3 regions of the Streptomyces sp. NPDC028305 genome follow, and region 3 is predicted to be linked to each of the others. Evidence: riboswitches for the same ligand, from Rfam matches in the RefSeq annotation. Region 3 holds a riboswitch; each other region holds the start of a gene.

Region 1 (3,264 bases), on a different contig from region 3:
GAGCGACCGGTGCGGGTGCGAGGGAGCAGGGCTCGTACGGGCGCCCGTACGAGCCCGCTCAAGGGACCGCGTACAAGGCGGCGTACGAGACCGCGTACGCGACCGCGCGCACCCGGGCGCGGGGAACCGCGCGCGGACGGGCCCCGCGCGGGCGACGAGGCGCCCGGGGGCGCCGCAGGCCGCCGCTTCGCGCCCTGGCTCCCCGGCATCCTGATCGCGGGCGGGATCGCCTTCGACCTCGGCACCCCGCCCCAGTACACGGCCGCCCCCTTCCTCGCCGCCGCCCCGCTCGTCGCCGCTCCGTTCTACTCGCCGCGGCTGACGGCCGTCACCGCGGCCGTAGCGGTCGCCGCCGCCTGCCTGCTGGCCGAGTTCCACGGCGTCGGGGACTGGGCCCAGGCGGCCACCGAGGTCGCCACCGTCGTGACGGTCGCCCTGCTGGCCCTCCTCACCAACCACGTCATCCACCGCGGCGGCCGGCGGCTGGCCTCGGCGCGCGGCATCGCGGAGGCGGCCCAGCGCGCCGTCCTGCCCGCGCCGCCCGCCCGCCTCGCCGGCCTGGACGTCGCGGCCCGCTACGTGGCCGCGGAGCGCGATGCCGCGATCGGCGGCGACCTCTACGCCGTGCAGGACACCCCGCACGGCGTACGGATGCTCATCGGCGACGTACGGGGCAAGGGGCTGGGGGCGGTCGAGGTGGTCGCGATCACCATCGGCGCCTTCCGGGAGGCCGCCGAGCAGGAGGCGACGCTGGAGGGGCTCGCGCTGCGCCTGGAGCGGGCGTTGCAGCGGGAGCGGGCCCGGCGGGGCGACATCGAACAGTCCGAGGGGTTCATCACGGCGGTGCTCGCCGAGATCCCCCGCGGCGACTCCCTCCTCCGCCTCATCAACCGCGGCCACCCGGCGCCTCTCCTGCTGCACGCCGACGGCTCGGTGTGCAGCCCCGAGCCCGAAGTACCGGCGCTGCCGCTGGGGATGGGCGACCTGGGGGCGTGGCCGGACCGGGTGGAGGAGCTGCCGTTCGCCGAAGGGGTGACCCTGCTGCTGTTCACCGACGGCGTGAGCGAGGCGCGCGACGAGCGGGGCGTGTTCTACGACCCGGCGGTCCGGCTGCGCGGCCTCGGCTTCACCGGACCGGTGGAGTTGCTCGACGCGTTGGTCGCGGACGTGGAGCGGCACACGGGCGGCGGGACCGCGGACGACATGGCGCTGCTGGCGCTGCGCCGCTCCCCGGTGACGCCCGGCACCGCGCCTTAACACGCTCCGTAGCGGACCATGATCATTACGGATAACGATTGACGCACGATCAGGTCGAGGGCGTTTCCGGGTGCGCTTGGACAGCCGCCGACTCGCCCTCATCTGTCCCATGTTCGGCGTTAAGTTCACCTCAAAGGTTCCTCTGATTCCCGGGAACGGCTTGGAATCAGGTCACGCCTTCTATTAACGTTCGATAACGCAGCGCGGTCGTCACAACCGCCGCAAGAGGCGGCACCGCGCGCCGTCGCCGAATCCCGCACGCACGGCAGCACCCAGCAGCAGAGCGACAACAGCAACACCAAGGGAACCGGGGAACCACCAACCTTGGGGTGAATCGGGTCGAACCTGACCCGTAGGAGACCTTCCTGCTCCGAACCCGTCAGCTAACCCGGTAGGCGAGAGGGAAGGAAAGGAGTGCGCCCGCGTGGCGTCCAACAGGTCTGCCCTTGAAGAAGCTCCGACCCGCCGGTCCGGTGTCGACACCGGTACCGGGACCGCGGTCCGCTACGGCTCCTGGTTCGAACCGGCCGCCAAGGCGGGGGCCGACCAGGACACCGAGACCTGGGAGGAGTGGAATCCCACCGAGGAGTCCATAGCCCCCGTACGCGGCAAGCACCGCGTCCCCAAGCAGCGCGGCGGCACCATGGCCCGCAGCGGCGCCGTCCTCGGCGTCGGCGTGATCGCGGCGGTCGGCGCCGGCGGGATGGCGACCGCCAAGGACCGCCCCAAGGCCCCCATATCCATGCCGGACCTGGCGCACGTCGCCGGTCAGGTGCAGGACGCCCTCCCCGACGCCAAGGACCTGCCCGGCATCGGCGCGCTGTTCTCCGACTCCGGTTCCGACTCCGACGGCTCCACCACCGCCACCCCCCTCTCCACGGCCGGCCTGACCTCCGAGGACGAGGAGAACGGCGCCACCGACGCGGGCGAGGCACTGCGCGCCCGCATCCTCCAGCAGGCCGAGAACCAGCAGAACGCCGCCGACGAGTCGCAGCGCGACGCCGCGGCCGACGCCGCCGCCAAGCAGGCCGCCGAGAAGGCCGCCACCGCTGCCAAGAAGGCCTCCGACGCGGAGGCGAAGCGCAAGGCCGAGGCCGAGGCCAAGAAGAAGGCCGCCGAGGCGGAGGCCAAGCGGAAGGCGGAGGAGGCGGCCAGGAAGAAGGCCGAGGCCGAGCGCCTGGCCAAGCTCGCCGCCCAGTACACCCTGCCCGTCGCCTCGTACACCCTGACCGCGTCGTTCGGCCAGGCCGGCGACATGTGGTCGGCCGACCACACCGGCCAGGATTTCGCCGCCCCGACCGGCACCCCGGTCAAGGCGGTCCACGGCGGCACCATCACCTCGGCCGGGTGGGCCGGTTCGTACGGCTACCGCATCGTGCTCAAGCTGAACGACGGCACCGAGATCTGGTACTGCCACCTGTCGTCGATGGTCCGTACGTCGGGCTCGGTGACGACGGGCGAGGTCATCGGCCGCGTCGGCGCCACGGGCAACGTGACCGGCCCGCACCTCCACCTGGAGGTCCGCCCGGGCGGCGGCAGCCCGATCAACCCGATGCCCTGGCTCCGCGACCACGGCCTGACCCCGTGACCGCCGCGCTCCCGTCCCCGCAGGCCCTATAGACCGGTCCGACCGGTCCGGCCCCCGCACCCCGGCGGCCTTGGCGCTCTCTCCCCCCTTGACGCCAAGGTCGCCGGTTTTTTTCGCGAGGGTGAACCCGCTCAGGGATGGGAATACGCCCTTCCGCCACCGCGCTGAAATAACGCATGGCTGACAACAAGCAGACCGACAACCGCAAGCAGCTCGGGGACCTGTCCGTGTTCCCTCTGTCACTCGGCGGGAACGTCTTCGGCTGGACGGCGGACGAGGCCGAGTCCTTCGCCGTGCTCGACGCCTACGTGGCGGCGGGCGGCAACTTCATCGACACCGCGGACGTCTACTCCGCGTGGGTGCCGGGCAACTCGGGCGGGGAGTCCGAGACCATCCTCGGCAACTGGTTCGCCTCCCGC
Region 2 (3,264 bases), on a different contig from region 3:
GCGGGATGTGGAGCGCCAACGGAGGCAATGGCTTCTACGGCGGTCTCCAGATCACCTTGGACATGTGGAAGAAGTACGGCGGCCAGCAGTACGCCCCGCGCCCCGACCTCGCCAGCCGCTCCCAGCAGATAGCCATCGCCCAGGCGATCCTCGGCGACCGCGGGCCGGACGCCTGGCCGAGCTGTGCGCTGGGTGCCGGGCTCGCCGACCTCGGCGACGCGCTGGACGGGAACTCCGGCGGCAAGGGCGGGCCGGAGGCCAAGGATTCGGAGGAGCCCACGGGGATCGACGACTCCAAGACGGGGGAATCGTCCGGTAATTCCGGTCAGTCCGATAACTCCCGTGAATCCGATAACTCGGAGGAGTCCGGTAAGTCCGACAAGACCGGGACGCCGGATCCCTCCGCGACCGGCGACGGCGCGGACGGCAGCGCGGTCGATGGCGCTTCCGACGGGAAGGGCCACGGCAAGTCCGGCGACTCCGACCGCGCCGCCGACGAGACGTCCCGCGGGGAGGGCGGCGCGCCCTCCGGCGCCGACAAGGGCGCCAAGGGCGACAAGGTCGACGAGGACTCCTCCGCGCCCACCGGCCGCCACCGCGGCGCACCCGACGCCCAGGAGGGCGAGTCCGGGGACGCGTCGGACGAGGCGCGGCCCTCCGGGCGGCACGCCTCGCGCGGCGGCGAGGGCCGCACCGAGATCACGCTTCCGCCCCTCGGCCGCGAGGACTCCAGCGTGCGCACCGATGACGCCTCGTCAGACACCGTGGACGGGCAGGAGGCCAACGGAGACTGGGCCCGGCTGTACCAGAGCGACAAATCGCTCATCGGGGGCAACCCCGGCCTCATCCACCCTGGTCAGCGTCTCGATCTCAGCGCGAGGTAGCGGCAGTTCGGGGTGAAATGCCCGATCTGGCGGCAGTGAGACATACATCTCGTCACATCGCCCGGCCTGTGCCTCCTGTCCGATCTTTCCGTACCCGGCCTCACCTGCGTAGATGTGGGACGGCTGGGTGCGGATCGGGCCGCCTTCGCTGAGATATGGGGGTTTGAACCTCATCGGAAGGTGTGTTTAACGTCTTCCCGCTCGCTACCGCGGGCACCGTCGATCGTCACGCCGAGTCCTGCCGGCGGTCGGGGGGAACCAGACGCGTCAGCGCCGAAGGCAGGAGCGGGGGACCCAAGGTAGGTGCCGCGGCGGCCCGGAGACGGGCTCGGTCGGCTAGGGGTGAAGACGGACGCGGTCAGCCGCGTCCGGCCGGGCAACTCACGTCCGAACCCGACAGCTCACCTCGTAGGCGTCGGTGAGGAACGAACATGCGTAACGACAAGGGTAAGCACCGCCGTCCCTCGAAGGTCACCCGCATCGCCGCACTCGCCGGCGTCGCCGGTGCGGCCATCGCCGCACCGATCCTGGGGGCCACCTCCGCCTCGGCCGCGACCACCGCCCAGTGGGACAAGGTCGCGCAGTGCGAGTCCGGCGGCAACTGGTCCATCAACACGGGCAACGGCTTCTACGGCGGCCTCCAGTTCACCAACTCCACCTGGGCCGCGTACGGCGGTACGTCCTTCGCCTCCCGCGCCGACCTGGCCACCAAGGACCAGCAGATCCAGATAGCCGAGAAGGTCCTGGCCGGGCAGGGCAAGGGCGCCTGGCCGGTGTGCGGCACGGGGCTGACCACCAGCGGCACCCCGACCCCCTCCAGCTCCACCACGCAGTCCTCGAAGCCGGCCCAGCCTGCCAAGCCGGCCCAGCCCGCGAAGCCGGCCCAGCCTGCCAAGCCCGCCCAGCCCGCCAAGCCGAAGGCGCAGCCCCGCGGCGAGGGTCAGCACGCCGCGCGCGGTGAGGCCCGCCACACGTTCAAGAAGGGCGACGGCGAGTACAAGGTCAAGTCCGGCGACACCCTCTCCAAGATCGCCGAGGCGCACCACGTCAAGGGCGGCTGGAAGAAGCTCTTCGAGCTGAACAAGGACATCGTCGAGGACGCCAACCTCATCTACCCGGGCCAGCAGCTCCACCTCGGCTGACCCCCCGCCGGGACCGTTCCCCCCAGCCCGGCGACCGCGACCCCGACATCCCCGAGGACCGCCCCGGCCGGGCGCGCCGCCCCCCCACCTGAGGCGCGCCCCGCCGGGGCTTCGTCGGGCCCGGCCCCCGGGCCCGTTAGGCTCATGCCGGAGAACGACAGACCCATACGAAGGAGAACCTCGTGCCGTCCATCGACGTCGTCGTAGCTCGCGAGATCCTCGACTCGCGAGGCAACCCCACGGTCGAGGTCGAGGTCGGCCTCGACGACGGCAGCACCGGCCGTGCCGCCGTGCCCTCCGGTGCGTCCACCGGTGCCTTCGAGGCCCTCGAACTCCGCGACGGTGACAAGAACCGTTACGGCGGCAAGGGTGTCGAGAAGGCCGTCCTCGCCGTCATCGAGCAGATCGGTCCGGAGCTCGTCGGCTACGACGCCACCGAGCAGCGCCTGATCGACCAGGCGATGTTCGACCTGGACGCCACCCCGGACAAGTCCTCGCTCGGCGCCAACGCCATCCTCGGCGTCTCGCTCGCCGTGGCGCACGCCGCGTCCGAGGCCTCCGACCTCCCGCTCTTCCGGTACCTCGGCGGGCCGAACGCCCACCTGCTGCCGGTCCCGATGATGAACATCCTCAACGGCGGCTCGCACGCCGACTCCAACGTGGACATCCAGGAGTTCATGATCGCGCCGATCGGCGCGGAGTCCTTCTCCGAGGCGCTGCGCTGGGGCACCGAGGTGTACCACACCCTGAAGTCCGTGCTGAAGGAGCGGGGCCTGTCCACCGGCCTCGGCGACGAGGGCGGCTTCGCCCCGAACCTGAGCTCCAACCGCGACGCCCTCGACCTGATCGTCGAGGCGATCAAGAAGGCCGGCTACCAGCCGGGCCAGGACATCGCGCTGGCGCTCGACGTGGCCGCCTCCGAGTTCTACAAGGACGGCACCTACACGTTCGAGGGCAAGGCGCGCAGCGCCGCCGAGATGACCGCGTACTACGCCGAGCTGGTCGACGCGTACCCGCTGGTCTCCATCGAGGACCCGCTGAACGAGGAGGACTGGGACGGCTGGAAGACGATCACCGACCAGCTCGGTGACAAGGTCCAGCTGGTCGGCGACGACCTGTTCGTCACCAACCCGGAGCGGCTGGCCCGCGGTATCGAGAGCGGCACCGCGAACTCGCTGCTGGTCAAGGTCAACCAGATCGGCTCGCTGACCGAGACCCTGGACGCGGTCGAGCTGGCC
Region 3 (3,264 bases):
CGGCCCTGAGCGAGAAGTCGGGGCGTCCGGGGCCGCCCGGGACGGGCGGCGCGGACCGGCGGGGCTCCACCGCGTACACCCAGGCGATCTTGCGCCGCAGCTGCACCAGCAGCCCGGCCAGGCTCGGGCTGCCGGACGCCTGGGCCAGCGTCTCGTGGAACCAGTCGCTCAGCGACCGCAGTTCGCCCAGCTGACCGCGCTGGGCCCGCTCCTGGCCCAGCCGGACCAGGCCGCGCAACACCTTCAGATGCGCCTCGGTGCGGCGCTGGGCGGCCCGGGCGGCGCCCAGCGGCTCCAGCAGCGCGCGGATGTCCAGCAGGTCGGCGGCCTCCCGGTCGGACGGCTGGGCCACGCATGCGCCCGCGTGCCGGCGGGTGGTCACGAAGCCCTCCGACTCCAGGGTGCGCAGGGCCTCGCGCACGGGCACACGCGAGACGCCGTACCGCCGGGCGAGGACTTCCTCGGTCAGCCGGCTGCCCGGCGCGAAGGTGCCGGAGACGATGTCGTCGCGGATCGCCGTACACACCGCGTGCGCCGAAATCCGGCGGCTGCCGTGGACCGCGGTCGTATCGCCGTTCACTTACGGTCCCGCATTGTCGAACCTCCGCCTTAATCTCCGCGAAACGCAGCCGATTGACGCGTGTTCAGCGACTCTATTCTAAGCGGCTGGAATTTCCGATGGGCGGGGGGATTTCATGGATATTTTTTGGCCAGGGCGAGCGGACGGACAGCGGGCGGACGGACAGACAGACAGACCGAAGGCCCCGGGTCCGTGGGACCGGGGCCTTCGGGCGGCGTGCGGTTGATCAGATGTTGACGCCGTGCGAGCGCAGATAGGCGACGGGGTCGATGTCCGAGCCGTAGTCCGGGCTCGTGCGGGCCTCGAAGTGCAGATGCGGCCCGGTGACGTTGCCCGTGGCGCCGGACAGGCCGATCTGCTGACCGGGGGTGACCGCCTGGCCGACGGAGACGCTGAGGGACGACAGATGCGCGTACTGGGTGTAGGTGCCGTCGTTCATCTTGATCACGATGTTGTTGCCGTACGCGCCGCCCCAGCCGGCCTCGACGACGGTGCCGGAGCCCACGGAGTGCACCGAGGTCCCGGACGCGGCGTGGAAGTCCACCCCGGTGTGGCTGCCGGAGGACCACAGGCCGCTGGAGGCCTGGTAGCTGGTGGAGAGGTACGAGCCGGAGACCGGCAGCACGAACATGTTCAGCCGCTTGCGCTCCGCCTCGCGCGCCGCGCGCTCCTTGGCCTCACGCTCCTGCTTGGCCTTCTTCGCGGCCGCCTCCGCCTTGCGCTTCGCCTCCGCGGCCAGCCGCGCGGCCTCCTTGCGGGCGTCGGCCTCGGCCTGCGCCTTGGCGGCGGCCTCCGCGGCGAAGGACTGCTGGGTCTCCGCCTGGGCGGCGACCTGGTCGGCGAGCTCGTCGCCCATGGCGACCGCCTGGCGCAGCCCGGTGTCCTCGGCGCCGCGCCCGTCGTCCGAGGCCGCGAGCGCCGGGGCGGCGAAGCCGGCGACCACGCCGGAGGCGGCCAGTGTGGCTATGCCCGCCAGGTTGGCGCCGGAGCGGGCGGTACGGGGGGCGCGTCCGGGGCGGCGGTGCTTCCCGGTGGTACGGGTGATCGCCATGAAGCGGCGCACTCCTTTCCTTCCCTCTCGCCTACCGGGTTAGCTGACGGGTTCGGAGCAGGAAGGTCTCCTACGGGCCCCTCGCCCCTCGCGGGGAAGGCGTCCGATTCACCCCTGGGAATCGCCCCTCCGGCGCCGCGGGCGGCAACGGGCGAGGCTGGTTCCCCGGTTCCCCTGGCTCGCGCCGTACGGGGATTCGGCGATGGTTGTCCGTGCCGCGGGCGCGGCGTGTCTCGGGCGGGCAACCGGACTGACGCTAAGCGGGACCGCTTTCGATCACCAAACGGTTCCGCTCTTTTGTTGGTTTCCCCACAGACACGCCCATCCAGATGGGCAACCTCTGCTATAAAGCGGGCGAAACGACCGGTGAAACGGCAACAAAAGGAAACCCCGGCGCCTGAAACGGCGCCAGGGTCCTTGTCCCGGCGGCCCGTTCGCCCAGCTCGCGAGGGCGGCCGGGCGCGTCGGCCTCACGTCAACCTGGGGTAAACCCCCGGGTCATCTCCAGGTCAGCCCTGGATGACGCTCACCTCGCCGATGCCGAGCTCCTTGACCGGCTCCTCGATCTTCGAGGCGTCGCCCACGAGCACCGTGACCAGCCTGTCGGGCGGGAAGGCGCTCACCACCGCGGCCGTCGCCTCCACCGTGCCGGTCTCCGCGAGGCGCGCGTACAGGTGCGCCTGGAAGTCGTCCGGCAGGTGCTGCTCGACCTGGTCGGCCAGCGTACCCGCGACCGCGGCCGCCGTCTCGTACTTCAGCGGGGCCACCCCGACGAGGTTCTGCACGGCGACATCGCGCTCGGCGTCCGTCAGGCCCTCCTCCTTGAGCGTGCCCAGCACCTTCCACAGGTCCTCCAGGGCGGGACCGGTGACCTCGGTGGCCACCGAGCCGCTGATGGCCAGCATCGCGGCGCCCGTGGCCCCTCCAGAGGCGTCCGGGGCCGCCGAGCGGAGCACCTGGCCGAAGGCGCGCACGCCGTAGGTGTAGCCCTTCTCCTCGCGCAGCACCCGGTCCAGCCGGGAGGTGAGGGTGCCGCCCAGGCAGTAGGTGCCCAGCACCTGGGCGGGCCAGATGCGGTCGTGGCGGTCGGCGCCGATCCGCCCGATGAGCAGCTGGGTCTGCACCGCGCCCGGCCGGTCGACGATGATCACCCGGCCGGTGTCATCGGCGGTGATCGGCGGCATGGAGCGGGGCTCGGCGGCGCCGCCCGTCCAGGCGCCGAGGGTGTCGGCCAGCGCCTTGTCGAGGTCGACGCCGGTCAGGTCGCCGACGACCACGGCGGTCGTGGTGGAGGGGCGGACATGCGTCTCGTAGAAGGCCCGCACGGCCGCGGCGTCGATGCCCTCGACGGTCTCCTGGGTGCCCTGGCGCGGGCGGGACATCCGGGACTCCGCCGGGAACAGCGTCTTGGACAGTGCCATCGAGGCGCGCCGGGCCGGATTGGCCAGCTCGTGCGGGATCTCGTCCAGGCGGTTGCGCACCAGCCGCTCGACCTCGCCCTCGGGGAAGGCGGGCGCGCGCAGCGCGTCGGCCAGCAGGCCGAGCGCCTTGGGCAGCCGGGAGACGGGGACCTCCAGGGACACGCGGAGGCCGGGGTGGTCGGCGTGTGCGTCCAGGGTGGCGCCGCAGCGCT

The links. Region 3 has a riboswitch for cyclic di-AMP ahead of ACZ4WQ_RS21450 (M23 family metallopeptidase). Riboswitches for the same ligand answer to the same signal wherever they lie in the genome.
Region 1: linked by a shared signal. The riboswitch ahead of ACZ4WQ_RS25430 (M23 family metallopeptidase) and the one ahead of ACZ4WQ_RS21450 (M23 family metallopeptidase) in region 3 are both predicted to bind cyclic di-AMP.
Region 2: linked by a shared signal. The riboswitch ahead of ACZ4WQ_RS46215 (transglycosylase family protein) and the one ahead of ACZ4WQ_RS21450 (M23 family metallopeptidase) in region 3 are both predicted to bind cyclic di-AMP.

Annotation. Positions count from the first base shown of each region.
Region 1 covers NZ_JBVHTN010000006.1:32,566-35,829, reverse strand. Annotated here, with positions in the region: gene ACZ4WQ_RS25435 (PP2C family protein-serine/threonine phosphatase) at 10-1,257, shown strand; cyclic di-AMP (ydaO/yuaA leader) riboswitch at 1,544-1,670, shown strand; gene ACZ4WQ_RS25430 (M23 family metallopeptidase) at 1,682-2,845, shown strand; gene ACZ4WQ_RS25425 (aldo/keto reductase) at 3,022-3,264, shown strand, end outside.
Region 2 covers NZ_JBVHTN010000016.1:36,531-39,794, forward strand. Annotated here, with positions in the region: gene ACZ4WQ_RS46210 (transglycosylase family protein) at 1-884, shown strand, start outside; cyclic di-AMP (ydaO/yuaA leader) riboswitch at 1,146-1,314, shown strand; gene ACZ4WQ_RS46215 (transglycosylase family protein) at 1,316-2,026, shown strand; gene eno (phosphopyruvate hydratase) at 2,209-3,264, shown strand, end outside.
Region 3 covers NZ_JBVHTN010000005.1:101,930-105,193, reverse strand. Annotated here, with positions in the region: gene ACZ4WQ_RS21455 (GntR family transcriptional regulator) at 1-580, opposite strand, end outside; gene ACZ4WQ_RS21450 (M23 family metallopeptidase) at 807-1,631, opposite strand; cyclic di-AMP (ydaO/yuaA leader) riboswitch at 1,645-1,843, opposite strand; gene ACZ4WQ_RS21445 (M16 family metallopeptidase) at 2,141-3,264, opposite strand, start outside.